DNA from 2 places in the Marinobacter salarius genome. Region 1 is predicted to be linked to the other one. Evidence: predicted binding sites of a transcription regulator. Region 1 holds the regulator's gene; the other holds the start of a gene.
The links. The regulator FliA, encoded in region 1, starts transcription of late flagellar genes. The targets are predictions, from matches to a motif close to CTAAAGTTTNNNNNNNNNNNGCCGNTAA.
Positions count from the first base shown of each region.

Region 1 (16,043 bases):
GTCGAAATCGCCCCACAACTGGGTCAGGGCCCGGGATACAATCAGCCCCATGCCTTCAACACCGACCATTCTCCGTTCGAGAGTTGCCAGCGCTGTGCTGGCCGGCAACAGGGATAGCCCCGGACAGCTGGTTTCGGTAATTAACTGGGCCGGCAGACCATCCGGTACTTTACCCTGGTGCTGGAACAGATCGAACACACTGTGGGGAATGGTGTCCGGGTCATACCCGAACCAGCTGGTCAGTGATCCGTGAGGGTCCAGGTCGACCACCAGAACGCGCTTGCCGCTCTCGGCCAAGAGGCCACCTAGGGCGACAACCGATGTGGTTTTGCCCACACCGCCCTTTTGATTGGCTACTGCCCAGATGCGCACGCTGTGCACTCCATATCCGTCACAAAATTCATCGCCAACCTCGTCACCACACTGATTCTCCAGAAATACCCGCTCCGGAAACGTCGCACGCCTACCGTGTTATCGGCCATGATCCGTTCAACTTGAAAACAATCCGGCAAGAGCTTGCCGGGATCTAAAGATGTACAGACGCTAATACAGATATTGTGCCAACTCGCCTATAGCACCTTCCGCCATGACTCTGCAACGTGATGATCGGAAAGGTGTTATCGCATCGCGCCACGAATACTGGCGTCGCGGGAGATCAACAGGACCACGCGTCGATTGCGACGGCGGCCTTCCTCGGTATCGTTGCGGGCCACCGGTTGGTGCTCGCCGTACCCAACAGCGGCCAGCCGCTCGGCCTCAACACCCTCCATCGACAACATGCGCACAACCGCCGCTGATCGCGCAGCGGACAGCTCCCAGTTGGAGGGGAAGACACCGGTGTTTATCGGGCGATTATCTGTGAAGCCCTCAACCCGGGTAGCGTTATCCCGGTTGCGGAGTACAGCGGCAATTTTTTCCACCACGTCGAAGGCATCGTAATGGGGCTCGGCATCGCCACTGCCGAAAAGCAGGCTGTTGCGGAGGCTCAGCTCCAACCACTCGTCGCTGGTTTCCAGAGTAACCACACCCTGATTGATCAGCTCGTCGAACTCCAAAGCCAACTGGTCCGCCATGGCACGCAGCGCCTCGGTGCGCCCTTCTGCACTCATGGAGGGGTTTTGCGGAGCTTCAGTCACCGGCGGGTTAATCACATCCTCGGCGGCCTGCGGCGTCGCGCGCCGGGGCTGGTCGCCCACTTCGATAGGCTGGAAGGAGCGCTGGGGGGCATTGAAGACGCCGGTCAGGGTTTCAGACAATACCTTGTACTTGCCCTCATTCACCGACGACACGGAATACATTACGACAAAAAACGCGAACAACAAGGTGATGAAGTCGGCGTAGGAAATCAGCCAGCGTTCCTTGTTGTGAAGGTCGTCATCCTGTTGCCTGCGTCGTCTCATCAGCTTACCCCTGGCTCCGGAGCCGGCACTACAGGAAGCCCCGTAGGCGCAACTCGATGGATTTAGGGTTCTCGCCTTCGGCTATGGCGATGATGCCGTCGATCATCATGTCCTCATAACGGGTGCGCTCCCGCAGAATGCCGCGCAACTTGTTGGCAACCGGGAAGAACAGCAGATTGGCCAGTGCTACACCGTAGATGGTGGCCACAAACGCGGTGGCGATACCGCTGCCCAGTGACTGGGGGTCTTCGAGGTTGGTCATCACCTGAATCAGCCCCATCACCGCGCCAATGATGCCAATGGTGGGCGAATAACCACCCATGGCCTCGAACACCCGGGCGGATTCCAGATCCCGCTGTTCGCGGGATTCCAGGTCTACCTCCATGATGCTGCGGATGGTTTCTGTCTCAGCGCCGTCCACCAGCAGCTGCAGCCCCTTACGGGCAAAGCGTTCAGATTCTTTCTCAGCCAACCCTTCCAGCCCCAGCAAACCCTGCTTACGGGCCTTGACGCTCCAGTCAATGACCTTGCCGATACCATCTTCCAGGCTGATATAGGGCGGAAAGAACACCCAGCGCACCTGGGAAAAGGCCCGCTTTAACAGCGGCCAGGAGGTCTGGAGAATGGTGGCTGCGAGCGTACCACCAATGACGATCAGCGCGGCCGGGCCATTGAACAGCGAGCTGATGGCGCCGCCTTCCAACAGGTTTCCACCGAGAATCGCCACAAAGGCAAGAATGACGCCCAGCAGGCTGAGAATATCCATCAGCTCACCCCATCCGCCAGGCGGGAACCAATGTCATCGAGCGCAAGGATTTCGTCAGACAACCCGGCCTTGGCCACGGCCATGGGCATACCGTAGATCACCGAGGTTTTTTCGTCCTGGGACCAGATATCGGAGCCTGACTGCTTCATCAGGCGACAGCCTTCCTTTCCATCCGAGCCCATGCCCGTCAGGATCAGGCCCAGGGTCTTGCCGGGAAAACTCCTGGCCAGGGAGCCGAACGTCACATCCACACAAGGCTTGTAGTTAAGCCGGTCATCTCCGGGAAGAATCCTGACTCTGCCCTGGCCACCCCGGTTTTCAATCATCATCTGCTTACCCCCGGGGGCAAGCAGCGCGACGCCCGGCTTCAGCATTTCGCCGTCTTCAGCCTGGCGCACCTGAATCTGGCAGAGCTTGTTCAGCCGTTCGGCAAACGCCGGGGTAAAACTGGCCGGCATATGCTGAACGAGCACCACAGGCGCGGGGAACCCAGCCGGCAACGCCATTAGTACACGTTGCAAGGCCACCGGGCCGCCGGTGGATGTGCCGATGGCAACCACACTGTAGTGTTTCGCCGGCCCGCGGCGAATCGAACGACGGACCGGTGCTTCAGGCTCTGGGGCGCTGGGGCGAGAGGACCTGTCCGGTACCGCCGGCCGCTCGGGGACGCTGCGCCTTGCCGGTGAAGGGCTACGGGGCGAAGGCGGCGGAGCTGTGGGAGGCGGCGCCGACGGTTTTGCACCAGGGCGGCTGCCAGCGACATCCAGTACGCGCTCAATGAGTATTTTTTGAAGCTGACTGGAATCTCGGGCAATTTCCTCAAAATTCTTGGGCAGGAAATCAACGGCACCTGCCTCAAGGGCATCCAGGGTTACCCGGGCACCCTCGTAGGTGAGGGAGGAGAACATCAATACCGGCGCCGGATGTCGCTTCATGATCTCACGGACGGCGCTGATACCGTCCATGACGGGCATCTCGTAGTCCATGGTGATGACGTCAGGCCTCAGCTTTTCAGCCAGCTCGACACCTTCGCGCCCATTGGTGGCCACGCCAACCACCTTGATCTGACCGGAAGCGGTCAGGATTTCCGTCAGTCGCTTGCGGAAAAAACCTGAATCATCAACGACCAGGACAGAAACCGTCATCCATTTCTCCTAAACCTGGGCCCGCCGCAACGTTATTTGCCGTAGTTTTGCAGCAGGCTCGGAACATCAATAATGAGTGCAATTCGGCCGTCGCCAGTGATGGTTGCACCCGCCATACCCGGCGTTCCCTGAAGGGCCCGGCCCAGGGGCTTGATCACCACCTCTTCCTGCCCGATCAACTGATCCACCACAAAACCGACGCGTCGTGTTCCCATCGCCACGATAACCACGTGAGCATTCTCTGGTTCCGGCTGACCAGCGGCGCCTTTGACCAGCCATCGCTTGATGTGGAACAACGGGAAGACTTTGTCTCGAACCACAATGCATTCGCGGCCATCCACTATGTTCTTTTTGCTAAGGTCCAGATGGAAAATCTCGACCACGTTCACCAGTGGCAGCGCGAAGGACTGGTCGCCAAGCATGATCATCAAGGTAGGCATGATGGCCAGGGTCAGCGGCACCTTGATGACGATGCGAGACCCCTTGCCCAGCTCCGACTCCACGCTCAGTTGCCCGTTGAGCTGGCTGATCTTGGTTTTCACCACGTCCATGCCGACACCGCGACCGGACACATCGGATATCTGGTCCTTGGTGGAGAATCCGGCGGAGAAAATCAGGTTGTAGCACTCGCTGTTGGTCAGTCGATCGGCAGCATCCTGTTCGTAGATGCCCTTTTCCACCGCTTTTCGGCGCAACACATCCGGATCCATTCCGGCACCGTCGTCTTCGATGGACAATAGAATGTGGTCCCCTTCCTGCTCGGCAGACAGAGTTACACGGCCCTGGCGAGGCTTGCCCGCCTTTTCACGAACATCGGGTGCCTCTATACCGTGATCAACCGAGTTGCGAACAAGATGGACCAGAGGATCGGACAGCGCCTCCACCAGGTTTTTGTCCAGGTCGGTCTCTTCTCCGTGCATCTCAAGGTTGATTTCTTTCTTCAGGCTGCGAGCCAGGTCGCGAACCACCCTCGGGAAGCGGCCAAACACTTTCTTGATGGGCTGCATCCGCGTCGCCATCACAGCGGATTGAAGATCGGTGGTCACCACGTCCAGGTTGGAGACCGCCTTGTGCATATGCTCGTCTTCACTCTGGGCGCCCAGACGCTGCAAGCGGTTACGCACCAGCACCAGTTCACCCACCATGTTCATGATGTCGTCCAGGCGCTTGGTGTCCACCCGTACAGAGGTTTCGGCCACAGGCGCGTTGGCGTCCCGTGCTGGCATCGCAGGTGCTGCACTCGTCTTGCCGTTTTCCGCAGGCACTTTTTCAGGCTTACCAGCCGGTTGCGCGGGCTCGTCAGCCATGGCACTGGGAGACGTGGCCGACGGCTGCTTTGCAGCAGGCCCAGGGGCCGGCTTGGCAGTTTCTGCCGTGGGGCTACCACCCTTGCCGTGCAGGTCATCCAGCAACTTTTCGAACTCGTCGTCCGAAATCAGGTCGTCGCCACCCTTGCTGTCACTCGCCTCATCACTGGTAACCTTGTCGCCCGAGGCATCCTGGCTGTCAGGGGCTGCCTTGCCGGTTTCAGGCGGGCCTGAGAACTGGCCCTTGCCATGCAATTGGTCCAGCAGGGCCTCGAATTCATCATCGGAGATGTCGTCTCCGCTCGCTCCGTCACCGCCTGAAGATTCATTGCCGTCGCCACTGGAAACTGGAGCGCTGGTCTTTTCCTCTTCCAGGGCATCCAGCAACCGCTCGAATTCGTCGTCGGTAATATCACCGCCATCGTCTCCAGAACTGGCTTCGTTGCTCTCGTTCTGTTCTTCGCGAGCGACCGCTGCGTTTGCCGACGGCGACTCCCCTGCCGGTTGCGCCAATGCGTCGAGGGCGGCGATCAGCTCCTCGGGAGCTGGCGTCGGTTCTTCGTGATGACGAACCTGTTCAAACATGGCATTGACGTGATCCAGGACTTCCAGCACCACGTCCATCAATTCGGAATCTACCTTGCGCTTGTGGTTACGCAGGATATCGAAAACATTTTCCGCGGAATGGCAACAGTTCACCAGGGCATCGAGTTGCAGAAACCCAGCACCGCCCTTTACGGTGTGGAAACCCCGGAAGATGGCGTTGAGCAGATCGCTGTCGTCCGGATTTTGCTCCAGGTCGACCAGTTGCTCCGACAGCTTTTCGAGTATTTCGCCTGCCTCAACAAGGAAGTCCTGCAGGATCTCTTCATCGGCATCAAACGCCATGCGTTACCCTCTTTTATTCAGAAACCGAGACTGGACAGAAGATCATCAACATCGTCCTGTCCCGATACTACATCTTCGCGTTCTTCGGCCTTGATCTGTGGACCAACACCCTGTTCTGCCGATATCTTTTCCTGTTCTTCCAGTTCATGGACGGTGCCGGTCATCTGGTCCACATGGCTCGCCATCACTACCAGGCTCAACAGATGCTCTTCCACCTCTTTAACCAGAGTGGTGACCTTTTGGATCACCTGCCCTGTGAGGTCCTGAAAATCCTGAGCCAGGAGAATCTCCGACAGATTGTCGTACATCGCTCCTGCATCGGTGTTCAAGGTAACGAAAAACGTATCGATACGGGCATAGAGCTCACGGAATTCCGCCGGGGCCATCTCACGGCGGCGCAATTTCTGCCACTGGTCTCTCAGCTCCGCGGCCTCGTCGCGGAGGGCGCTGGCCTTGGGCATGGCCTCCTCAACCAGGTCCATGGTCCGGTTGGCCGCTTTACCGGTCATCTGAACCACGTACTCCAGACGATCCGACGCATCGGTCATCTTCGAAAGGGCTTCGGACTGTTCAGCGTTACGGGGGTCAATCTGGAAGTTGCGGATCGCCTCATGGAGGCTGCGAGTCAGTCGCCCTACTTCCCGATACAGGCTCTGGTCCCTCACCTCGCTCAGCTCATTGATCAGGGTCATCGCGCGGCCGTATTCCCCAGCGTTGACCTGCTCGACCAACTCGGCCGCCTGGCTGCGGAGCTTATCCGTAACCTCCGGGTCGAGCCCCTGTGGGTCTTTATTGCTATTGCTCATGGGAGCCGTCCGACCTCTGATTACTGGATGCGTTCGAAGATCTTCTCAATCTTCTCCTTGAGTACGGCTGCCGTGAAGGGCTTAACCACATAGCCGTTCACGCCGGCCTGCGCAGCGGCGACGATCTGGTCCCGCTTCGCCTCGGCGGTCACCATAAGCACAGGCAGGGTCTTCAGGTTATCGTCGGCACGGACTTCCTTAAGCAGATCGAGCCCGGACATCCCTGGCATATTCCAATCGGTTACCAGAAAATCGTACTTTCCGCTCTTGAGCATCGGCAGTGCGGTATTGCCATCGTCCGCTTCGTCAGTATTGGTAAAACCAAGATCACGAAGCAGGTTCTTAATGATCCGTCGCATTGTGGAGAAGTCATCCACAATCAGGATTTTCATATTCTTGTCCAATGGGACCTCCAGTTAAAAACGCCCGGAATTCGTTTTTGGCTCCCGGCTCACAGTCTAGCAGGCCGGGTAGTTTAACCGCTTATTGTGTGGCCTTTGGGCCGGTTGTAAAGCGCCGGTTACCAAAAGGCTACAGTAAAGAATGCCTGGTAACGCCGTTCAACAGGGCGATGGCCTGTTCAGTGCTGCCAACCAGTGAGACGCCCCCGCAGACGGAGCGCGGCCTGACTGTGAATCTGGCTGACCCGACTTTCGCTAACACCCAGCACGGCACCGATTTCCTTCAGGTTCAGCTCTTCCTGGTAATAAAGGCTGAGCACCAGCTTTTCTCGCTCGGGCAGATCACTAATCGCGGTGGCCAGGTTCTTGCGGAAGTTGTCAGACGCCAAGCCATCCAGTGGGTTATCGCTGCCTTCTGTTTCTTCTATCGGCAGCTCGCCGGATTCATTGAGCTCATCCAGACTAAAAAGTCGACCACTGTTGGCATCGCTCAGGGAGGAATAGTATTCGTCGAGGTCCAACCCGAGCTCTTCGGCTACTTCCGAGTCTTGGGCCTCCCGGCCCAGGCGATCCTCGACAGCCTTGATGGCTTTGGCAATGCGGCGGGAATTCCTGTGGACGGATCGAGGGACCCAGTCACCCTTGCGAATTTCATCCACCATGGCCCCGCGGATCCGGATGCCGGCGTATGTCTCAAAGGTAGCCCCCTTGTCGGAACTGTATCGCTGTGCAGCTTCCAACAAACCAATCATGCCTGCCTGCATAAGATCATCCAGTTGGACAGATGCCGGCAGCCGCGCCATGAGATGAAGCGCTATTTTTTTGACCAGCGGGGCCTGTTCCTCAACGAGCTGGGAAGGTCCGCGTGTACCCGTCCGGTTGTAGATTCCAAGTTCTTTCGCCAATGTCATGTATCCGGCTATTCAGTGACAGGATCAAAATCAGACTTCGACGAGCCGCTCCACAAAGAATTCCAGATGCCCCCGGGGCGACGATGGCAGCGGCCAGCTATCCACTTTCTCCGCAAGGCTCTTGATTGCCAACGATGCTTTTGCCCGAGGGTAGGCATCCAGCACGGCACGCTGCCGCTGTACCGCCTTTTTTACGGCCTCGTCATACGGCACGATACCCACATATTGTAGTGCCACATCAAGAAAGCGCTCGGTAACCCGGGTCAGTTTTTCAAACAGGTGGCGACCTTCCTGCTCATTCCTGACCTGGTTGGCCAGTATACGGAAGCGGTTGGTGCCGTAATCCCGGTTCATGAGCTTTATAAGGGCGTAGGCGTCGGTAATAGACGTAGGTTCATCACAGACAACCAGCAATAGTTCCTGTGAGGCTCGGAGGAAACTCACCACCGATTCGGAAATACCCGCAGCGGTATCAACAATCAGCACATCGATCTGGTCACCCAGTTCACTGAAAGCGTTGATCAGGCCAGCATGCTCCAGCGTGGAAAGCTGAGTCATACGCTGAGTCCCCGAGGAGGCAGGCACGATTTTAATGCCACCGGGTCCATTGACCAGCACATCCCGCAAGTCGCAATCCCCGGCAATGACATCCTGTATGTTGCGGTTGGCGGTAATACCCAGAAGCACGTCAATGTTGGCAAGACCAAGATCGGCGTCTAGCAGTACCACCCGACGCCCCATTTGCGCGAGGGCGATGCCAAGGTTTACTGATACGTTGCTCTTGCCAACGCCCCCTTTCCCGCCGGAAACGGCAATAACCTGTACCGGATGTGGTCTGCTCATACTGACTCTGATCTCTTGCCGCGTTTAACCGCAGGCTGTGTTGTTTTTAAACAGCGACTGCCTGTTGCTGCTGGAGTTTCTTCAGCCTCTCCACGGCTAAACGCACCAGCGGGATGGACTCAGCGTGGTGCAAGTCTTCCGGGATTTTCTGCCCGTCGGTGTAATAGGCCACCGGCAATCCCGTTTCCATGACGAATCCCAGCGATTCACCCAGGGTCAGTGCTTCATCGATTTTGGTCATCACACAACCCGTAAGATTTGCCATCTTATAGCAATGCCAGACGGATTTCATGATGCGCGGCTGACTGGTTGCCGAAACCACCAGATGGGTTCGAATCCGATGGTGACTGCGAGCCAGCTCCATAAGCTGCTCCTCGTAGCCCTTGTCGGTGCTGGTCAGGCCTGCGGTATCAATCAACACCAGGTGCCGGTCCGACAGTTCGTCCAGTATGTCGTCCAGGGAATGGGTTTCATCCACAACCCGAACCGGAACGTTCAGTATGCGCCCGAACACGAATAATTGCTCGTGTGCCGCAACCCGATAGCGATCGGTTGTGACCAGTGCCAGAGAGTCAGGGCCGTGGCGCAGAACGTAGTGTGCGGCCAGCTTGCCGATGGTCGTCGTCTTGCCGGACCCGGTTGGTCCCACCAGAGCATAGACACCACCCTCTTCCGCCCACTCGGTGCGCGTAGTCTTTACACCGGCGGCCAGCATTTTCAGAGACTGTTTCCAACCATCTTCAAGCCGGCCTGCCCGGTGACGCCGGGACAGAGAATTGGCAAGCTCCAGTCCGAGACCGAATTCCTGCAACTTTTCAGACAGCCTCTGCTGTACTGCGTTTACCGCTGTTTGTTCGGGTTCACCGCCGTTGCGGGCACTGACCAAGTCACGGAGGGAACTGATTTCCGCGCGCATTTGCGCAAGCTCGCCGGAATAGGCAGCACGTGCGGTCGACGGCTCTTCAACAACCACAGTATCGTCGTTGGCGAGTGCTTCCTCAGAAAGACCAGCGTCACCAAACTCACCACCCACACTCGTCCTACCAAACGCCGCACGCTTTTCACGCACTTCACGAATGCGATCGCGGGAGCGGCCGAGTTCGTCCTCCAGGCGGCGATGCTGTTCCGCCTGCAACTCGGCTAGCCGTGAGCCATTGGTGGCTTCCCGTGCGGCGTCTCCGAGACGCTGACGCGCCATGTTTTCGTCGTAATCGAGCGCTGTCACAATTTCGACGCCGCCATCAACACGACGATTGGAAAGGATCACGGCATCGGGCCCCATCTGATCCCGCACCTGACGCAGTGCCTCTGCCATGCTTTTGGCGAAAAACCGCTTTACTTTCATAATGATGCCTCCTTTCGGTCAACGCTTCCCAGCGTCTTCCGCCTTTCCAGCCGCGGCCTTTACTGGCCGACGGATGCGACAATAGTGATCTGTTTGTTATCCGGAATTTCCTGATACGACAGTACATGCAGGCGCTCGACTCCGTAGCTGGCAAACTTCGCCAGTACCGGGCGCAAGGGCCCGGAAACCAGGAGAATCGCCGGCTTGCCCAGCATTTCCTGGCGCTGGACGCTGTCCTGGAGCGACCGTTGAAGCTTCTCAACCATATTTGGCTCCAGCACCAGCCCGATGTCTTCTTGACCGCCGGATTGTTGACTCTGCTGCATGGACTTTAGCAATAACTGTTCCAAGTCCGGATCCAGAGTAATCACCGGGATCTCCGCGTCGTTGCCACAGATACTCTGGACAATCATCCGGCGAAGTGACTGGCGAGCAACCGTGGTCAGCAGTTTCGGGTCCTGGCTCTTCGGGTGGACGTTCACAATGGCCTCCGCAATAGAGCGCATGTCACGGATCGGCACTTCCTCTTTCAGCAGATTCTGTAGCACCTTCAGCAGCAGGCTGATGGAAATGGTGGTGGGTACCAGTTCTTCCGCCAGCTTTGGTGACACTTTTTCGAGCTGGTCCAGCCATTTCTGAGCTTCCTCATGGCCAAGCAGTTCGTGGGCGTGTCTCTGAAGGATCTGGTTGAGGTGTGTCGCCACCACGGTACTGGCGTCCACGACGGTATAACCGAGGGTCTGTGCCTGGTCTTTTTTATCCGGCTCGATCCAACTGGCGTCCAGACCAAAGGCGGGGTCTTTGCCCTCTATCCCCTCGATCTTGCCGAACACCTGACCTGGGTCAATCGCCAGTTCACGGTCTGGATGGATTTCTGCCTCGGCAATGGTGACGCCCATCAGGGTGATTCGGTAGACATTGGGCATCAGGTCGAGGTTGTCGCGGATATGGACCGAAGGCATCAGGAAGCCCAGATCCTGTGAGAGCTTTTTGCGAACGCCCTTGATACGGCTGAGAAGCTGACCGCCCTGGGATTTATCCACCAGGGGAATCAGGCGATAGCCCACCTCCAGGCCGACGATATCCACGGTGGCCACATCGTCCCATCCGAGTTCCCGGGTTTCTCCCGGCGGCGGCAGCTGGGCACTCTGTTCACCGCCCTCACCGCCAGGTGGCAAGTCGCGCCCCGGGCCTGCCGGACGAGCACCACCGCCCCGGATCGGGAACACACCATCCTCCTCAACGGTCTGGCGTTCCTGTTGCCATATGTACCAGGCAATACCACCCGCAATCGCCCCCAGACCGAGGAATGCTACGTGCGGCATGCCAGGAATCAGGCCCAGAATGATGAGAATAACGGCCGCGATACCCAGCGCCTTGGGGGCGTTGAACATTTGTTGCAGTATCTGCCCGCCCATGTCCTGGCTGGACGTTACCCGGGTAACCATGATCGCTGCAGACGTCGACAGCAGCAGTGACGGAATTTGAGCCACCAGACCGTCACCAATGGTCAGCAGTGCATAGTTCTGCGTAGCCGTACCAAAATCGAGGCCGTGCTGGAGCATACCGATGGCAATGCCACCGATCAGGTTGATGGCCAGGATCAACAGGCCGGCGATGGCGTCGCCCTTGACGAATTTACTGGCGCCGTCCATCGAGCCGTAGAAGTCTGCTTCCTGGGCAATTTCAGAGCGACGGTGCTTGGCTTCTTCCTGGTTGATAAGACCGGCATTGAGATCGGCATCGATGGCCATCTGCTTACCCGGCATGGCATCCAGGGTGAAACGTGCGCTTACTTCCGACACCCGGCCAGCACCTTTGGTGACCACCAGGAAGTTGATGATCATGAGGATGGCGAAGACCACCAGGCCAACCGCGTAGTTACCGCCGATAAGAACCGCGCCGAACGACTCGATCACCTTACCGGCCGCATCACCGCCTTCATGGCCGTTGAGCAGAACAATCCGTGTGGATGCAACGTTGAGCGCCAACCTCAACAGTGTTGCCACCAACAGAACAGTCGGAAAGGATGCAAACTCCATCGGCCGCAAGGCGTAGACACACACCAGCAGGATCACGATCGACAAGGTAATGTTGAAGGTGAAGAACACGTCCAGCATGAACGCCGGCATGGGCAGAATCATCATGCCCAGCAACCCCATCAACATCACGGGAATGCCAATATTACCCCGCGTCAGGGATTTGACATTGTTGAAGACTAGCGCTCGATCCATGCCGGGAAACTCTCCGATTGGCGGTAAACCGCAGGGGTGTGCGGGTCGTTTTTTTGACGCAGACGCATCGTTTGACGAGGTATTCGCAAGATCCGTACCAGCCCTCACGGCTTTTCTTTTTACCACGCCTGACGGACTCGGCAAGATACGGTATCCTTGCGCCATTTGCTGGCGTCTTTACTGCGCCCAATCACATCATCGACCCAGACGCAAAGGTGAGCCCATGCCAATTCACGAGGTCAAGCACCCTCTTATCCGCCATAAACTCGGCCTGATGCGCCGCTCAGACATCAGCACCAAAAATTTCCGGGAGCTCGCTCAGGAAGTCGGTGCTCTGTTGACGTACGAGGCCACCAAGGATTTTTCACTGCAGAAGAAAACCATTGAAGGCTGGGCCGGGCCGGTGGAGATTGAACAGATCCAGGGCAAGAAAACCACCATCGTGCCAATCCTTCGGGCCGGCCTGGGTATGCTGGACGGCGTACTCACCCTGATTCCCGGTGCCCGGGTCAGCGTTGTCGGCCAAGTGCGCAACGAAGAAACCCTGGAAGCCAGCACCTATCTTGAAAAGCTGGTAGGCGAACTGGATGAGCGCATGGCCATGATCGTCGACCCCATGCTGGCCACCGGTGGCTCCATGATCTCCACCATCGACGTGCTAAAGAAAGCCGGCAGTACCGAAATTCGTGCACTCGTCCTGGTTGCAGCACCAGAAGGCGTAAAAAAAGTGTTGGAGAAACATCCAGATGTGTCGATCTACACCGCATCAATCGATGACAGGCTAAATGAGAAAGGTTACATCCTTCCGGGGCTTGGCGACGCCGGCGACAAAATCTTCGGCACCAAGCAGAAGGACGTCTAACCATGCAGGACCATAGCACCGACCCGGTCTGGAAACAGGCCATCGCCGGCTCACAAATGCTGCTGGTGGCTTTTGGCGCATTGGTATTGATGCCCCTGATTACCGGCCTCGATCCCAACGTTGCGCTGTTCACCGCCGGCATTGGCACGCTGATTTTCCACATCGTCACCGGCGGCCAGATTCCCATTTTCCTGGCCTCATCCTTCGCCTTTATCGCCCCGATCATTGCCGCCAAGGGTCGCTTCGGCCTTGAGGAAACACTCGGTGGCCTGATGGCCGCGGGCATCCTTTATATCATCCTGAGTGGCGCTGTACGCCTGCGCGGTACCGGTTTCATCACCCGCTTGTTGCCTCCCGTGGTTATCGGCCCGGTTATTATGGTGATTGGCCTTGGCCTGGCGCCGGTGGCTGTCCACATGGCTTCCGGCCGCACCGGTGATGGCGCGCAACAACTGGTGCCCTACGACACCGCCATCTGGATTGCGATGATCTCCCTGGCCGTGACCGTGATTATGGCGGTCTGGTCCAGCGGAATCTTCCGCCTGATCCCGATCATGTTCGGCATTATCGTCGGGTACATACTCTCCGCCTTTGCTGGCATCGTGGACCTGTCACCCATTACCAACGCGCCCTGGTTCGCCATCCCCAACTTTGTGGCGCCGGAGTTCAGCTGGGCAGCCATCCTGTTCATGATTCCTGTGGCCATCGCACCAGCCATTGAGCACATTGGCGACATCCTCGCCATCGGTACCGTCACCCGCAAAAACTACCTTGAGAAACCCGGCCTGCACCGCACCCTGCTAGGCGACGGCCTTGCCACCAGTGCTGCCTCAGCCCTTGGTGGCCCGCCCAACACCACCTATTCAGAGGTTACGGGCGCGGTGGTGCTGACCAAGAACTTCAATCCCAAAGTCATGATCTGGGCGGCGTGCATTGCCATCGTGCTGGCGTTCATCGGCAAATTCGGCGCAGCGCTCCAAACCATCCCGGCGCCGGTCATGGGCGGTATCCTGTGCCTGTTGTTCGGCTCTATTGCCGTTGTCGGCCTGAATACCCTGATCCGGCACCAGGTCGACCTGTCGCAGGCACGCAACCTGGTCATCGTTGCCGTCACTCTGGTCTTCGGGATTGGTGGCATGGCGATTGGTAACCTGGAGGGCATCGCCCTTTGCGCGGTGGTTGCCATAGCCCTCAACCTGATCCTGCCAGGCAAGGGCGAGGCATGGGGCGCACGGATTCATGAGCAAGACACCCACTGACAACCGACCAATGAAAGCAGCTGGCAGCTCCGGCATCAGCTTTACCGCTCTCTATACCGGTGCCGTATGGCACCGGTACGGTCTCTCCGACGACGTGCTTGCGACGGATGAGGGGCGCTGGCTGTATCACCTGATGACTCCGTTCGAGGTAGGAAGCAAAACGCTCATCGGTGGCAACATCCGCACCTTCCTGATGCAGCGCCACCTGATCATCGATCACCTTATCGAACAGGCCCTTGAGCGTGGCGTCACCCAGGTTCTGGAAATTGCCTGCGGAATGTCTCCAAGAGGCATCCGCTTGCGGGAAAAGCACCCACACCTCCATATGGTGGAAGCCGACCTCCCCGACATGGCCACCAAAAAGGCCGCAAGACTCCTGGCCTCCGGTCGCCTGGGCGACCACCATCAGGTAATGCCCATCGACATCCTGGCGGAATCCGGTGAACAGACGCTGGAGGCGATTGTCGCGAGAGCGTTCGACAGCAAAGAACCGGTGGTTGTCGTCACCGAGGGACTGACCAGCTATTTCTCCTTGCCGGTTATTTCAGAATTCTGGAAACGCCTGGCTGCACTGCTGCAACAGCGCCCGGGATCGGTCTACCTGTCCGAAAGCTACCTGATGCCAAACCAGCCACTGTTACGCGGTGCCCTGAAATCCCTCGGCGGACTGCTAAGCACGGTTACCCGCAGTGATGTCAGCTTCCATTTCCTGGACGACCAACAAGCGGCTGAGCACTTCGGTGCTTGCGGCTTTCCCTCCGTTACCGTCCACAACCCTGCTGACCTCTACGGCCAACTCCCAATTCCGGAGAGCCGCCGTGATCCTATGGTTCGGGTTATTGAGGCCTCGGTGTAACCTGCTTTTAGCCTTCCGGTTTGGCGTTAACGGGTGTGCGAAAGGGACTCCCAAAAAACGCCCGTGAATACATCCCTGTAGGGCTCGGTCGCGCCATCCATGGCGCTCCACGTTTTTGGGAGTCCCTTCCCCACACCCCCTCGATCAACGGCGTTATCGCAAGCAGGCAAGGTCGAATAATAGGAAACCCGAGAAAGGTTTTGACGATTTTGGCGATATCTATGATGAAAGAAGTGGCTCTGCGGGTGGGCTGCCCAAAACTGTACGGAGCCATGGATGGCGGAGTCCAAGCGTCACATGGATGTGCCGAAGGAGCGTGTTTTGGGCAGCCCGCCCGCAGAACCACCTCCCCCAAACCAACAGGCTAGGTACCAACAGGCCAGCACCCAACTCAAACGTCGCGCCGCAAATCCGAAGGAATCGGAAACTTCGGCATCTGGGGCTTCTCGCCCCGTCCCTTACGGAATTGACGAAGCTGGAACACATAGGCGAGCACCTGGGCGATCGCCATGTACAGACCATCCGGGATTTCACCCCCGATGTCAGTGTTGTGGTAAACCGCCCGCGCCAAAGGTGGCGTGCGGAGAATCTCCACCTTGTTCTCGCGGGCAATCTCCATGATCTTGAAAGCCGTTTCGTCCGACCCTTTCGCCACCACAATCGGCGCCGCCATCTTCTTTTGATCGTACTTCAACGCCACCGCATAATGCGTCGGGTTAGTGATCACCACATCCGCGCCCGGGACATCCTGCATCATCCGACGCTGAGCCATCTCACGCTGCAACTGACGGATCTTACCCTTCACTTCCGGCTTGCCTTCCGTATCCTTGTATTCGTCTTTCACTTCCTGCTTGGTCATGCGCAGCTTTTTCTGGTGATCAAAGATCTGGAACGGCACGTCGATCGCGGCAATGACGATGGTGGCACAGGCAAGGATGAAAAAGCTCCAGGCCATGGTCCACACAACATGCTCCATGGCCGATCTCGCAGGCTCTTCAGCGATGCTAAGCAGGTCATCCG
Region 1 covers NZ_CP136693.1:2,391,542-2,407,584, reverse strand. The annotation lists gene R1T46_RS11135 (ParA family protein) at 1-372, opposite strand, end outside; gene motD (flagellar motor protein MotD) at 618-1,400, opposite strand; gene R1T46_RS11125 (flagellar motor protein) at 1,429-2,166, opposite strand; gene R1T46_RS11120 (chemotaxis response regulator protein-glutamate methylesterase) at 2,166-3,311, opposite strand; gene R1T46_RS11115 (chemotaxis protein CheA) at 3,344-5,506, opposite strand; gene R1T46_RS11110 (protein phosphatase CheZ) at 5,524-6,312, opposite strand; gene cheY (chemotaxis response regulator CheY) at 6,333-6,716, opposite strand; gene R1T46_RS11100 (RNA polymerase sigma factor FliA) at 6,893-7,624, opposite strand; gene R1T46_RS11095 (MinD/ParA family protein) at 7,655-8,467, opposite strand; gene flhF (flagellar biosynthesis protein FlhF) at 8,514-9,812, opposite strand; gene flhA (flagellar biosynthesis protein FlhA) at 9,872-12,046, opposite strand; gene upp (uracil phosphoribosyltransferase) at 12,270-12,908, shown strand; gene R1T46_RS11075 (uracil-xanthine permease family protein) at 12,911-14,167, shown strand; gene R1T46_RS11070 (class I SAM-dependent methyltransferase) at 14,148-15,023, shown strand; gene flhB (flagellar biosynthesis protein FlhB) at 15,415-16,043, opposite strand, start outside.

Region 2 (16,043 bases), 910 kb from region 1:
TCCTGACGGCCTATCAGCCGAGCCAGGCGACCAGTTGGGGACGCATCCTCGGGGACATCGGGCGCAACCCTCTCATCCTGGCCGTCGTAGTCGCGGTTCCCTTTGCCTGGTCCGGGCTGCAACTGCCGAACTGGCTAATGACCAGCGGCGACTATTTCGCGTCACTTACCTTGCCCCTGGCGCTGATTTGCATTGGCGGAACGCTGTCCTTGAGCGCCATGCGTAATGATCGCAAGCTCGCGATCAGTGCAAGTGTGATGAAGATGGTGACGTTACCGGTATTGTGTACATTCGCGGCCTGGCTGGCCGGGTTTGAAGGGCGGGAACTTGGGCTGATGTTCCTGTTCTTCGCCAGCCCGACAGCAGCGGCCAGTTTTGTCATGGTCAAGGCGCTGGGCGGCAACGACCGCCTGGCAGCCAATATCGTGGCGCTGACCACGTTGATGGCCAGCGTGACCGTTACCGCTGGGGTATTTGTGTTGCGGACAATGGGGGTGGCCTGAGCTCCCACTTTCCAGTTTACCAATAAAAAACCCCAGCATTTCTGCTGGGGTCTGGTATTGGCGGAGAGGGAGGGATTCGAACCCTCGATACGCTATTAACGTATACACACTTTCCAGGCGTGCGCCTTCAGCCACTCGGCCACCTCTCCAATACTCTTTAAATAAACCGTTCGAAATCAGCAACGTCGTCGCTCATTTGAGGGCGCAAACTCTAATGGTTTTGTTCCGGTTTGGCAACTCCAATTTAAAAATCGTTTCTCCCACTCACTTCTTGGTCGACGTCGGCCCATGATCGACACACTGCCAGTGTATTCGGGGCGAGAACCAGCCAGGGCTTTGTGCAATACTGGGATTAAACAAGAACCCGCCCGCAGGGAGGAAACGTTTATGCTGATGAGCGCGGAACAATCAACACTGGTTCTGATCGACCTTCAGAAAAAGCTGATGCCAGTCATTAATCATGGCGAATCGGTGCTGTCGGAATCCGTGAAGCTGGCTCAAATTGCCCGGCTCATGGAGGTGCCGGTGATTGTCACCGAGCAGATTCCCGAAAAGTTGGGCCACAATGCCGATGAAGTAGCCGCCCTTGCCGATCAGACGGTCACCAAGATCCACTTTGACGCCTGTGGCGGCGGCCTGCTGAAGGCCATCCCCAATGATCGCAAGCAGATCATTATCGGTGGCTGTGAAGCCCATGTGTGCCTGCTGCAAACCGCCCTTTCGCTTCTGGCGGCTGGTTTCGGCGTGTGGGTGGTCGAGAACGCCACCGGCTCGCGCCATGACAATGATCGTGACGCGGCCCTCGAACGCCTGCACAAAGCCGGCGCCACCATTGTGACCGTTGAAATGGTCGCCTTTGAGTGGATGCAACACAGCGAACATCCGCGCTTCCGGGACGTTCAGCGGTTAATCAGATAGCGTCACCGGAAACGGATAAGTCCGGCACCGGGCAGTCGTCGTACTGACGGTCAAATGACATAACCGGAGATCGCCATGCTCAACATGGACTTCAGCCAGAAAGTCGTCATTCAGGCCGGTGACCGGGAATGGATCCCCAGCCCGGCTGGCGGCGTACTTCGTAAACCCCTCGCCCGTGAAGAGGCCGAACGTGGCCACGCCACGAGCATCGTGCGCTATGAGCCCGGCGCCAGCTTCAACCGGCATGAACATCCCCTGGGCGAGGAAATCCTGGTACTTGAAGGAGTGTTTTCCGACGAAACCGGGGATTACGGTAAAGGCACCTACCTCCGGAATCCTCCCGGCAGTGGCCACGCGCCATTCAGCAAAGAAGGCTGCGTATTGCTTGTGAAGCTCCATCAATTCGATGAGCGTGACACAGCGACTGTGCGCATCGACACCAGCACCGCTGACTGGTTGCCTGGTATCGGTGGCTTGAAAGTAATGCCATTGCACGAGTTCGAACACGAACACGTGGCGCTGGTGAAATGGCCCGCAAACGAGAAATTCCAGCCCCACCGACATTTCGGAGGCGAAGAGATATTGGTGCTGTCAGGCGAGTTCTGCGACGAAAACGGACGTTACCCTGCAGGCACCTGGATACGAAGCCCCCATATGAGCCAGCATCACCCTTTTGTCGACGAAGAAACGGTCATCTGGGTAAAAACCGGCCACCTTCCTGTATAACGAGCCGGCCAGCCGATCTGAGCTCTAAAAAATATTTACGTTTACGTAAAGTAGATCTATCTACCTGTTACCGCTGGAATTTTCAAAATCACCAAAAAATGCATGAATTTCAACCATTGACGACGATGTAAAAGCTATCTAGTCTTCTCTCGTTGAACCCCAAAAGGGTATCGACACATGAAATCATGCCAACCGGCCTATCTGCCGGGGCATAACAATAAAATGACCACGGAAGCCGTGATCCGGCCTGGTGGAAGAGGATTTCAGCATGTCACTGGTAAATCAGTCCCTGTGCATGGGCCCATGCGCCCACACCCTGCAACACCCTACAGCTCCTTTCCTTTCTCTGACGCTTTGTGCATCCCGATCGCTCCGACCGGATCTTTCACGACTATCCAAACTCATACAACTACCAAATCCGACCGGCAGTTAATCGCGTCCAACACCCGATAGCGATTGAGTTTCGGCAGCGCCCGCAATCTACCGCCGGCCTCCGTCACAAGGGCGAATCCCTGTGCAAGAACCACCCGGAGCAAAAGGAATCCAAACAATGACTGTATTTACGCATCCTGAATTCGACCACCACGAACATCTGACGTTTTGCTGCGATCCAGAGACCGGGCTGCGCGCCATTATTGCCGTACACAATACCTCCCGTGGACCCGCGCTGGGCGGATGCCGCATGTATCCCTACGCCAGCGACGAAGAAGCACTGACAGACGTTCTCCGCCTGTCCCGGGGGATGACTTACAAGTCGGCACTGGCCAACCTTGACCTCGGCGGTGGCAAGTCCGTCATCATCGGCGATCCACGCCAGCACAAAACCGAAGCCCTGCTTGAATCCATGGGGCGTTTCCTGGAACAGCTTGGCGGACTGTACATCGCTGCCGAGGACTCGGGCACCAGCGTAGCCGACCTCCAGGTCATGGGCCGTAAAACGTCCAATGTGGCCGGCATCAGCGAACGCCCGGGTTTTGATGGCAGGCCCAGCAACGGTGATCCCTCTCCCGCCACGGCCTGGGGCACCTTTGTGGGCATTAATGCTGCCGTTAAGCACAAGCTCGGCCGTAGCGACCTTGAGGGGTTGAATGTGGCGGTTCAGGGCATCGGCAACGTTGGTTACCGCCTGGCTCGACACCTTAAAGAAGCTGGCGCGAAACTCTGGGTCTACGACGTCCACCAGGACCAGATGGATCGGGCGGTTGCCGAGCTGGGCGCGACGCCGGCTAGCGCCGACGAAATTCTCTACCTGCCGGTAGACGTGGTTGCGCCCTGTGCCATGGGCGCTGTCCTGAATGATCACTCCATTCGTAAGCTACAGGCCACCATCGTGGCCGGCGCCGCTAACAATCAGTTGGCCACCCCGGCTCATGACCAGGCCCTGTTCGAACGTGGAGTGCTCTATGCCCCAGACTTTGTAATCAACGCTGGCGGCATTATCGACGTGTGTTACGAGCGCAAGGGACCCGACCCCCAGGCCGTTCGCAAACACGTCGATTCCATAGCCAATACCCTGGAGGAAATCTTCCAGCGCTCGGATCGCGATGGCCTGCCCACCGGGCAGATCGCCGATCAACTCGCAGAGGAGCGATTCCGGCATAAATCCCGTTGATGGTGGCTAACGCCGCCACTCACTCCCCCGAAAACAAAAACAGTAAGCAGGAGAATACAATGAGTAATGCTTCTTCATCCGCTGAAGGCGGTGCCATGGGCCAGGCGACAGCCAAGCGTGGGCTGTGGTCTTCGCGCCTGGCATTCATACTTGCCGCGACGGGCTCAGCAGTGGGCCTGGGTAATATCTGGAAATTCCCCTACATCACCGGTGAAAACGGCGGTGGCGCCTTCGTCCTGGTATACCTGCTGTGCATTGCGGCGGTGGGCCTACCCATTATGATGGCCGAGGTATTAGTCGGTCGCCGTGGCGGTCACAGCCCCGTTAACAGCATGCGGGCCATAACCAGCCAGGAAGGCCTGAAACCGGCCTGGCGTTGGGTGGCGGCCGTCGGGGTCCTGGCGGGGTTCCTGATCCTCTCTTTCTATTCGGTGATCGGCGGATGGGCGATTTCCTATGTGGGCACCGCCGCCACCGGCCAGTTGGCGGGCCAGTCGGCTGAGTCCATAGGCGCCATTTTCTCCGGCCTGTTGGGCGATCCCATCAAGCTGCTTCTGTGGCATACCCTGTTCATGGCGTTGGTGATGGTCGTGGTCGCACGAGGCGTACGTTCCGGGCTTGAGCGCGCTGTCAGCATTCTGATGCCGGCCCTGTTCGTGCTCCTGCTGATTGTCGTGGGCTATGCGATGACCACTGGCCACTTTGGCCAGGCCGTCGCCTTCCTGTTCCAGCCCGACTTCTCGAAGCTCACCACTTCGGGCGTCTTGGTTGCCCTGGGCCACGCTTTCTTCACGCTCAGCCTCGGCATGGGCGTCATGATGGCCTACGGCTCCTATCTGCCAAAAAACATCTCCATCGCCAAAACCTCCGTGACCGTCTCTATCATGGATACCGCCGTGGCCTTACTGGCCGGGTTGGCTATCTTCCCAATCGTATTTGCCAATGGCCTTGAGCCAGGCGCCGGTCCCGGCCTGATTTTCCAAACCCTGCCACTGGCATTCGGGCAAATGCCTATGGGCAGCCTCTTCGGTACGCTGTTCTTCGTGTTGCTGATCTTTGCCGCCTGGACATCCGGCATTTCGCTGCTGGAGCCCATTGTCGAATGGCTTGAGGAACAGAAGGGGTTGAACCGTACGGTGAGCACCGTCGGAGCAGGCATCGTCTGCTGGTTACTGGGTGTGGCCTCCGTGCTTTCACTGAACCTGTGGTCGGACGTGACACCGCTGGGCATGTTTGCGATGTTCGAAGGCAAAACCATCTTCGATCTTCTGGACTTCCTGACCGCAAATATCCTGCTGCCCCTGGGTGGATTGCTGGTCGCCGTGTTTGTTGGCTGGACAATGTCTCGACAGGCGCTGGAAAGCGAACTGGGCATGTCACCGGGCACATTCTCGGTCTGGTATCGCGTCCTGCGTTACTTCACACCCGTTGCTGTCGCCGTCGTGTTCGTCTACAACCTGGTATAACCAATCAAGCGGGATGCCGGCCCCTGTCCTGGGGCCGGCTCATCAGCCAAACGGCCATCAAGACACCGTGTAACACCAGGAACGGTATGGCAATCAGCAACAGTCCATTCCAGTCAAACGCCGCCAATACCGCACCAGCACTCAGTGCAGCTGTCGCCTGCGAGCCGAATACCATCAGGTCGTTGAGCCCCTGAACACGGAACCGCTCCTCATCGCGATATCCCTGCGGCAACAGCGTGGTGCCACCGACAAACAGGAAGTTCCAGCCAACCCCCAACAGGATGAGTGCAAACAGGTAATGGTGAAAGCTGATACCGCTGAACGCCAGGGCCACACACCCCAGATAGGCCAGCAATCCCAGCCCCATCATCCTCGGAATACCCACCACACGAATTAACCAGCCACTGACCAGCGACGGCAGATACATAGCCATGATATGAATCTGAATGACCCACTTGGCATCTTCAAGCGGGTGATCGGCCACTTCTGTCATACTCAGCGGTGTTGCCGTCATGATAAAACTCATGAGGGCATAACCGATGGCGGCGGCACTGATCGCCGCCCATATGACCGGTTGCCTCAGGATGTCGGTCATCGGGCGACCGCCCTCCCCCAAGGCTTCCCGGACTCGCTCCCCGCTGGCGCGGTACCCGAAAACCAGTACGACCATGGCAAGCACCTGCACGACACTCAGTGCAAGCCAACCGCCCATGAAAGGGTATTCGGCTTGACCTCCACCACCGACAAGCGCAATTTCCGGCCCCAGCCACGCCGCTACAAGACCACCGAGGAGTACCCTGGCTGCGGCGGAGCCAGCCATCCCGGGCGCCACCGATTCCATGGCCGCAAAGCGGTATTGGTGAACCACCGCCAGCCCGGTTCCGCCCACAACCGCCGCAGCGCACAAGAACGGGAAACTTGCATTCCAGGCTGCCAGCGCACCGAGCAACCCGGACACGGTACCCGCCAGCGCGCCAAGCAACATAACCGGCTTGCGCCCCAGGCGCTCCATCATCCACGTAGCAGGCTTAATAGCCAGGACCGTTCCTACAACCACAAGGCCCACGGGCAGGGTTGCCCACTCAGGCGATGGCGCCAGAAGACGTCCGTGAATGCTTCCGATAAAATCGAGTAGGAGGGGGAGTTACCTCCCCCGTCCTCTCACACCACCGGGCATACGGTTCCGTACCACGGCGGTTCATGGTCGGCTCTGAAGCCGAGTCATCGTATCCAGCAAGCTTACCAGAGACAGACGGTCGAATACCCTCTTAGGCAGGGCCGCGTTCATATGAGTCGCGCCACTGTTCCACCAGGGTCCACGACCATTGGTCGCGCTCCTCCAAGCCCTTATCTCAGTCAAGCCTAGCCGTACCAGGTTGCGGGCCCGCGTGCGGGTCCGCTTCCACTGCTGCCACAGGATCAGGCGAAGCCGCCGTCTTATCCAGCCATCCAGGGCTTCGACCGAACGCTTCGAGGCGGTCAGGCGATAGTAATTTGCCCAGCCTCTCAGCACCGGGTTCAGGTTCCGGATGGTGGTCGTCAACGACTGTCCCCGTGACCGTTTCAGCAGGGGGCGAAGCTTGGCCATGAAGGCCTTCAGGCTTTTGGGCGCGACTCTCAACCGGACCTGACGTTTATGCCAGCTCACGCTGTAACCCAGAAAGCTCCGACGCCAGGGGCGGTCCACGGCGCTTTTCACCGTATTCACCTTCAGGCGCAAGCGCGTTTCCAGGAAGTGGGTAATACTGGCCATCACCCGTTCGCCGGATCTTTTGCTGCTGACGTAAATGTTGCAGTCGTCCGCATAGCGGCAGAACCGGTGTCCCCGCCGCTCCAGCTCCCGATCCAGTTCGGTCAGGAGCACGTTAGAGAGCAAGGGCGACAGGGGGCCGCCTTGCGGCGTGCCTTCCCGTCTCGGGCTGACCAGTCCTCCTTCGAGCATGCCGGCTTGCAGGTAACGCCGGATCAGGGTGAGTATCCGCCGGTCGGCTATGCGACAAGCCAGCAGGCTCATCAGCACATCGTGGTTGACCCGGTCAAAGAACTGGGCCAGATCCAGATCGACCACCCAGCGGTGGCCGTCGTTGATGTGTTGCTGCATCGCCTTGACCGCCTGGTGGGCACTTCGACCGGGGCGGAACCCATAGCTGTGATCCGAGAAGGTCGGTTCCAGCGTCGGGCTCAGCACCTGGTGAAGGGCTTGTTGGATCAGGCGGTCCTGCACCGTTGGGATACCCAGTGTCCGCTCCCCGCCTTGCGGCTTGGGGATACTGACCCGGCGGACCGGTTGAGGATGGTAGTCTCCGGCCAACAGCCGCTCGCGCAGCGTTGGCCAATGCTGTTGCAGGTGGCCCTTCAGGGCCATCACCGGCATCTGATCGACACCGGCGGCACCCTTATTGGATACCACCCGCTGATACGCACGCATCAGGTTCGGGCGCTCAAGCACCTGTTCCATCAGCGTGTTCGGCTCCGCGTTCGTCCACGAGTGAGCCCCCGCGTCTGCCTCGACACGGACTTCAGTCTCTGCCGGATACCGTCCAGCGCCTTCCTGAATGCCCTGCCCCATCCGGGTCGCTTCTGTCTTCATAAGCACACTACGAGAACTCATCGCCTACTAACGGCCAACCATGTTCGGCCCTTCCGTACGCGGTGACGCACCTACTATGGCCTCGGCTGAGTTCTGGCTCCCCATCCCCACCTCTCGCGAAGTGAGTAGCACAGCGGCAGAGAACCAGACTTCCCAGGGTAAGACGCGTGACCTTCACACTTATGCCCGCCGCATTTACGTCCACACCTTCCGTGCAAGTACAGGGCTTTGACGATAGTTGACGCCTTACCCGGTGTGACCGCCTCATATGCGATTTCTGTTCGTCAGGCCAGTGCTTTGCCTGCGGCTTCCTTCAGATTCCATCTCACGATGGACACCCTTGCCGTCCGGCTAGTGGTTCCCCTTGCCGGGTCCACAGGGGACTTGCACCCCCAAGTCATCCGGCCAGCACCACCTGTACCGGAACAGCGCCCGTCAAGGCGCTACGCGCCATGCCTGGCGCACAACGATAAAAGGCGCTGTACACATGGCAAGCGCCTGGGCAGCGACCAGTATCCATACATTGATCGGCATTGGGTGGGCCTATTTTTTGCGGTAGATGATCCCTGGGTGGCACTGCACCATTTCGTAGAGATGAGGCAACCCGTTCAGCGATTCCGATGCTCCCAGTATCAGGTAACCACCGGGATTGAGAGTGGCGTGGATACGGGTCAGGATGTCCTTTTTAAGCTCTGCCGAGAAATAGATCAGTACGTTCCGGCACATAACGATATCAAACTTTCCGAGCATGTAGCGTTCGAGCAGGTTGAGTTCCCGGAACTCAACCATGCTCTTGATCTGCGGTCGGATTTGCCAGCTACCGTTCATCGCGGGAGTGAAGAACTGCTTCTGACGCTCGGGCGACAGTCCCCGGCCAATGGCAATCATCTCGTACTCGCCGCGCCGTGCAACCTCAAGAACGCTTTTGGAGATGTCGGTGGCGGTGATCTTCACATCCCGCAGCCTACCCGGCCGCTGACGACGAAATTCTTCAATAATCATCGCTACCGAATAGGGCTCCTGCCCTGTCGAGCAGGCTGCCGACCAGATACGGAGTGACTGCGCTGATTTTCTGTCGCCGAACTCCGGCAGCAGCTTTTCCTGCAGGATGCGGAACGGGTGATTGTCCCTGAACCAAAGTGTCTCATTCGTCGTCATCGCATCGATCACGACTTCCTTCAAACTGCTGCGACCGGTTCGCTTCACGCGATCCAGCAGATCACCCAGGGTACTCAACTTGTTCTCTTCCATGATCCGCCGTAACCGGCTTTTCACCAGGTACTGCTTGTTGTCCCCGAGCAAAATTCCACACGCATCCTGCAGGAATGTCTTAAAGGCCTCGTATTCCTGGGGGGTTATCTCAGCTTTCATTGGATCTCAGTATCGAGTGGGTCGGAAGTGACACCGGCGTCACTGCTCGCGATCGACAATTTCCATAACCCTTTCAGCCAACTCATCGGGGCTGAATTTTGCCATGAAATCGTCAGCGCCTACCTTCTGCACCATTGCCTTGTTGAACACGCCACTCAAGGACGTGTGCAGCATGATGAATACGTCCTTGATTGCAGGCTCATTTTTGCACTTGGTGACCAAAGTGTACCCGTCCATTTCCGGCATTTCGACATCGGATATGATCAGACACAGGTGGTCGACGGCCCGGGAACCATCTGCCGTAACTTGTTTTAGATAATCCAGGGCCTGCTTGCCGTCATTTTTTGTCACCACCTCCATACCGATGGCCGTGAGGCACCGCTCTATCTGACGTCGGGCCACTGCGGAATCATCCACAACGAGCACTGGTAGATGGCCGGGCACCCGCTCTGAACTGCGGTTGCGGACGTCTTCGGTGACATCCTCCTCAAACGGAGAGACTTCAGAGAGTATCTTTTCAACATCGATAATCTCTATCAGCTTGTCTTCAAAATGGGTTACCGCCGTCAAGTAAACGTCTTTACCCGCACCCTTGGGTGGCGGCAGGATGTCTTCCCAGTTCATATTCACGATGCGGTCGACACCGGCCACCAGGAAACCCTGGGTTTTGCGGTTGTACTCGGTAATGATCACGAAGCTGGTAGCTATTTCTTCCTTGGGAATACCGGGAAGCCGGATCGACATGCCAAGGTCAATGATGGGAATGGTTTCGCCACGAATATGGGCCACGCCCCGAACCATGGGGCGACTATTCGGCAGCGATGACAGCTTCGGGCACTGGAGCACTTCCTTGACCTTGAAGACGTTAATGCCGTACGTCTGCCGGCCGCGTAGGCGAAATAACAGAAGCTCCAGGCGATTCTGCCCCACCAGCTGGGTACGCTGATTTACACTGTCCAATACCCCTGCCATCGTTTCATCTCCCGCTTGTTCCAACACTCTGACGGCACGCATCTTGCTGCGTTTTCAATCAAAGCCACTCGGCACCTGGAAACTGCCGGATAATTGACTCTCTGGGTAGGCTTAACGGCCGAATCCGGAAATCATTAGGACATTCCCGAACACGGGACTCTGCCCGGTTAATGACAGCATAGGACAAACTGCCTCGTATGCGCATCACCAATTTCATCATCGCACTGCTAATCACTGCAATGGCCGGCCCTGCACTTGCTTCCATGACGACGGCCGAACAAATTCACAGTGGCGCGGAACAGTTTCTGGCGGCATTTTCGGACGCCCAAGCAAACGAAGGCTTTACGGTTTCCTATGATACTGGCCAACTCGACGCCCGCCTGTCGCTCGCTACCTGTGAGACTCCACTTGGCGTGTCCTTCAGCGGCGACCCCTGGAAGACCACCCAGCCTTCACTGCTGGTATCCTGCAAGGGCGACCGTCCCTGGCGCATGTTTCTGCCTGTATCGATCACCATAACCGGTGAAGCTATGGTCGCCGCCCGCCCGCTGGGCCGGGGCGAAAGGCTTACAAAAGCTGCCATACAGTCAGATTCGGTGGTCGTGAATTCAGTTCGACGGGGGGCTATTACCAACATCGAACAACTTGTTGGCATGGAAATGCGCCGAGGCATTAACGCTGGAACGGTTTTTACGCCAGACTTGGTGCTGGCTCCCGCAGCGATCGAACGGGGGGACCATGTTATTATCAGCGCCCGTAGCGGGAATTTTTCGGTAAACTCACGGGGTAAGGCCTTGGCCAGCGGCGGCATTGGTGACCAGGTTTTGGTTGAAAACCTCTCGTCCTCCCGCACCGTGCGTGCCCGTGTGACCGCACCCGGCCACGTTGAAATTCCCATGTAGCCCCGTTCCCGGCACGGATTCACCGGGAACGGCAAACCATTGCCGGCTTTTTTTGGAAAGATGACAAGAGTGTCATTCAATTCTTGCAAAAATTGCTAAAGAAACGTCAAGCCATGCCGATAGACAGGTATGAAATTTGTGGAGCCGCCCAACGCGGCCGATCAGCTAAGCAGGTAACGTTATGTCAGTTGACTTTAATGGAATAGGCCCAGGCCAGGTCAACACCCAGAAAACCACGGCCGATAAATCTTCAGGTGCCCAGAGCACTCAGCCCTCTACGACTGAGCAGGCCAAGTCCCAGGCGCAAAGTGCCCGCGGTGAAAATGTCAATTTGAGTAGCCAGGCAAAAAACCTGAAACAGCTCGAACAGAAACTCGGTAATTATCCGGAAATGGACGATGCCCGTATTGAGCAGATTCGCTCTGCCCTGGAAAGCGGCTCCTACAAAGTTGACGCAGAGAAATTGGCCCAGAAAATGCTTGAAATGGATGAAAGCATATTCGGGTGAATAAATCATGGCCGCAATCGATGAATTGAAAGACCTCCTGTCCCAAGACATCCGTCAACTCGAATCCCTGGCGGACGTCCTGCAGCAGGAAAAAGCCTGCCTGTCCACGTCTGATATCCGTAAACTCGAAACCCTGATTGGTGAGAAAAACACTCTGTTGGGTCAGATTCGCGAGCGGGCCAAACTCAAAATCCGCCTGCTGGTGTCGATGGGTTTTCGACCTGAAAACGGAGCCCCCTCACGGTTTATTCTCAGCGCCGGCCTGTCAGATGTTTACGACTTGTGGCAGGACGCCGATGAACGCCTTAAGACCTGTCACCAGCTGAATAGCAATAATGGGCGGGTTGTCAGTCACCTTCAGAAGCGCCTTTCACGTCTGACTGATATATTCCGCGGCGTTTCCGGGCACCAGACCCTCTACGGTGCTCAGGGCGAGCAAAAGGCCGTATCACACCGTACCGTTCTGGCGAGCGCCTGACGGGCCTCTGGGCTCCGCAGACATCGGAGCCCAACGCATCCGATCAGCGAGTATAGATCGTCATCTGTGAATCCGGATGAAAGCGGATATTGTCGAGGGCAATGTTTCCCAAAGAAGGTCCCTGGCTACCGCTAACCCGGATATTGTCCATGCGGATTTGCTCGATCCTTTCCGGGAAAGCCAGGGTGATCCCGCCGTCGTCACGAACCGCGTACCGGGGAATGTCATCCCGATAATGCACCCCGGATATCGTCAGATCAGAATCCAGGAAGTTCAACACCGGCACGAAAATATTCGCCGTCAATTTCAGGCCTTCAATGACATCCGGTTCAACCTCCCCTGCGCCGTCATGACGTGGGGCCATCGCGGACACATTGGCAATACGATCCAGCAACGATTGATCACCCTGCCCGGCCACACCGGCCAACTCGTCGTCATTGAGCGGAGACAGGCCGGGATGATCGTACAATTGTCCTGCGTCGGCGACGTCTCGTGAATCATTCGAAGTGCTGCCAGCGGCAAAACTGACCAGTGGCTGAAATGGCAATACTGCCATGGTGACCAACGCCGCCGCGTTACGGTAACGGGATTGGTGCCTGAGGACACGATGTAGCTCACGTTCTGTAATCCAGCCGGACTGTATCAACACCTCACCGAGCCGCTGACCGGTCTCATGCTGTAGGTGCAAACCCTCTTCCAACTGAATATCGGAAAGGTATCCCCGGTTTATCAGCAACCGACCGAGGCGGGATTTTTCTTCGAAGCCCTGACGGATTTTCAAGGTATGCCTCCAATAGCTTTACAGTGATTGCCGTACAACCTGGCCCGGTCAGAGAGCATCGATGACACTGATGCGACAGAAGGTTAGCTGATAGTCATGAACTCCGCAGGGAATATGCCCGACTTGACAAGTATTATCTGCTAACATCCTGCAACAGACTGGATTCATGGGAACAGTATCGCAGCAAATATTCCCGAAGCTACCTACTATTCTATTCCCTGAACTAACTACGTGAGCCATTATAGAATGACAAATTCCGTAAAACCGTTTCGATATGTGATGAAAATCGCGCTATCTGTAACCTTCATGCTGGGTATTGCCAATTGCCTGGCGGCTGATGGACAACAGAACGAGCTGCCCCGGGTGATTATTGAAACCAGTGAGGGTGCCATTGAGGTGACCTTGCGCCCGGACATCGCTCCCGAAACCGTTGAGAATTTCATCACCTACGCTAAAAATGGATTCTACGAGGGAACGCTGTTCCACCGGGTCATTCCGGGCTTCATGATCCAGGGCGGCGGTTTCGACCAGGATCTCAAACAGAAGCAGACTCGTAGCCCCATCCGGAACGAAGCCAAGCCAACCGCCAAGAACCTTCGCGGTACAGTCGCCATGGCCCGCACAAGCTCACCGGATTCCGCCACCTCCCAGTTTTTCGTCAACCTGACAGACAACGGCTTCCTGAACGCAGGTGTCCGCGGCCCGGGTTATGCAGTATTTGGCAAGGTGACAGGCGGAATGGGTGTTGTGGATGCCATCGCCAGTAAGAAAACGGTCAGATCCCGAGGTATGGCAGATGTGCCGCAGGAACCCGTCATTATCCGTAGCGTTTCGGTCCGGCAAACCGATACCGCTGCAGAATAGACCGGTAAGCGTAATGAGCGGATACAAAGACCGTGACTGATCCCAGGCTTCCATCTGTTGAAAACGCCGACATTGATTGGAGTAGCGGCGCACCCCACTGCCGACGCTTTGGTGACGTTTACTTCTGCAGCGAGAATGGCCTTGAAGAAACACGGCATGTATTTATCAGCCAGAACAGGCTTCACGAACGTTTCTCCTCATTACCAACGGCTTCTTCTTTCGTCATCGCTGAAACAGGGTTTGGCACCGGTCTGAATTTCCTTGCAGCCTGGCAAGCCTGGGATCAGTCATCCACAGCGGGCAATGGTTGCCTGCATTTCGTCTCCGTCGAAAGCCACCCTCTGACTCCGGACGACCTTGCACATGCGCTCACCATGTGGCCGGAGCTCAAGGTCTACGCTGACCAACTGCTGGAACAATATCCCGCCCCCGTCTCGGGTACCCATCGCCTGGTGTTGGCCGGTGGTCGTGTCAGGCTGACACTCTTTTTCGGCGATGTGGTTGATGCCTGGCGCGAGCTGGATTTTCAGGCCGATGCCTGGTTTCTGGACGGTTTTGCGCCCGCCAAAAATCCGGACATGTGGACGCGTGAAGTCATTGACGCCATACCGGGTCACAGCAAACCCGGTGCTACCCTCGCCACCTTTACATCGGCCGGCGAGGTGCGGCGACGGCTTATTGCAGCCGGCTTCACCATGCGGAAAGCGCCCGGATTCGGGCAAAAATGGGACATGTTGATCGGCACTCTGGGTGACGCCACCTACCCCGAAGCCCTCCCGGCCGCGAACGACATTGAATCCATTGCCATCATTGGCGCCGGGGTTGCTGGCAGTCTGCTCGCCCGGAATCTGGCGGAGCGTGGATTGCATGTTACTGTAATTGACCGCGCTCAAGAGGCTGGAACAGCAGCCTCTGGCAATATTCAGGGTGCGCTGTATGTCAAACTGGGCATCGAGTTCAATGATCAGGCAAAGCTTGGTCTCTCATCATTGCTGTTCAGTCAACGCTATTATCAACAGTTCGGCGGCGAGTACTGGCACCCTTCCGGACTAGTTCAACTGGCACACAGTGACAGCGAGCAAGACCGCCAGAACCGTTTCATAGCCCGCAACGACTACCCTGGCACTGTATTGCAGCAGATCGGCCCGGAACAGGCGTCTGAACTTGCAGGCATTCCCCTGACTAGGGGCGGTCTCTGGTTTCCGCGCAGTGGATGGCTTGAACCCGTCGGCCTTTGTCGGGCGTTAATGGCGCATGAGCGAATTTTTCAGTGTTTCGGTTTTGATGTCCATCGACTCACACCCTGCAATGGAAAATGGCATATTGCGGGCAATGGCGAACAGGATGTGGTGGTCGACCGCGTCGTGATATGCGCCGGCCATCTGACACCGAACCTGATTCCGCTTAAGGGTGGCTTCCGTTTCCGTGCGATTCGAGGCCAGGTAACTCACTTGCCAGCGAAGGCGGTGAAATGCCCTGATGTGGTAGTGTGCGGATCTGGGTACCTCAATCCCGCCCACGGCGGCATGACGATGGCTGGTGCCACCTTTGATCTTCATGACCCATCACCCGCCCTTTCCACCGAAAGCCACCGCGATAACCTTTCAATGCTTGATGCGATGGTTCCGGGCGCAGTAGACAGGGATTCAGGCGACATTGATCCGGCAAAACTCGATGGCAAAGTCGGGTTTCGATGCACCACCCATGACTATCAGCCGGTCGCTGGTCCGCTAATGGATGCCTATAGGCAACCACTGGAAGGAATCAACCTGTTTACCGGGCTGGGTAGCAAGGGGCTGAGTTACGCTCCGCTACTCGCAGAATATCTGGCTGACCGACTCTCAGGGCAGCCCTCTTGCTTACCCGAATCCCTCGCAAAACGCGTGGCTACGGACCGCTGCCACCGAGTAGACATAACATCGCAGGAAACGATCAGCGCCTGAAGAAATCAAACCTTCTGCCGATAACCGGAAAAGACCCTGTCACAACCGGAGCAGATCACTATGTCCATTCATGTCAGTGAACCCGGCAGGCCCGTCGGAACACGCCTGCCGGAGATATTCCGGAGTCGCCGGGTGGGCGATGTCACAGAATTAAGTGAATCCCATAACATTGATGTTCGGCACAGCGAAACCACCGACGCCGAATTCCAGTTTGCCGCCCGCTCCGGCCGACAGCGCGCTATAGAAGAGTACGGTGCCACGGCAGCCGGTGAACCCAAAGAAAGACGGGCCTACCTGCCGGTATCCCAGATATGCACCCCCGCCCTGAATTCCGTGCCAGCGACCGCAACCATTGCCGAAGCGATGGACGCCATGGATGAGAACGGCATTAATCACATCGTTATTACAG
Region 2 covers NZ_CP136693.1:3,305,179-3,321,221, forward strand. The annotation lists gene R1T46_RS15280 (AEC family transporter) at 1-503, shown strand, start outside; tRNA gene R1T46_RS15285 (tRNA-Ser) at 562-652, opposite strand; gene R1T46_RS15290 (isochorismatase family protein) at 891-1,421, shown strand; gene R1T46_RS15295 (cupin domain-containing protein) at 1,497-2,147, shown strand; gene R1T46_RS15300 (Glu/Leu/Phe/Val family dehydrogenase) at 2,698-3,759, shown strand; gene R1T46_RS15305 (sodium-dependent transporter) at 3,819-5,225, shown strand; gene R1T46_RS15310 (MFS transporter) at 5,230-6,348, opposite strand; gene ltrA (group II intron reverse transcriptase/maturase) at 6,424-7,815, opposite strand; gene R1T46_RS15320 (CheR family methyltransferase) at 8,359-9,186, opposite strand; gene R1T46_RS15325 (chemotaxis protein CheV) at 9,226-10,158, opposite strand; gene flgA (flagellar basal body P-ring formation chaperone FlgA) at 10,356-11,060, shown strand; gene flgM (flagellar biosynthesis anti-sigma factor FlgM) at 11,242-11,568, shown strand; gene R1T46_RS15340 (flagellar protein FlgN) at 11,576-12,046, shown strand; gene R1T46_RS15345 (pilus assembly protein PilB) at 12,090-12,827, opposite strand; gene R1T46_RS15350 (peptidylprolyl isomerase) at 13,074-13,691, shown strand; gene mnmC (bifunctional tRNA (5-methylaminomethyl-2-thiouridine)(34)-methyltransferase MnmD/FAD-dependent 5-carboxymethylaminomethyl-2-thiouridine(34) oxidoreductase MnmC) at 13,724-15,634, shown strand; gene R1T46_RS15360 (CBS domain-containing protein) at 15,695-16,043, shown strand, end outside.
Region 2: flgM (flagellar biosynthesis anti-sigma factor FlgM) is a predicted target of FliA. The motif match lies at 11,156-11,183, and genes of this name have one in related genera.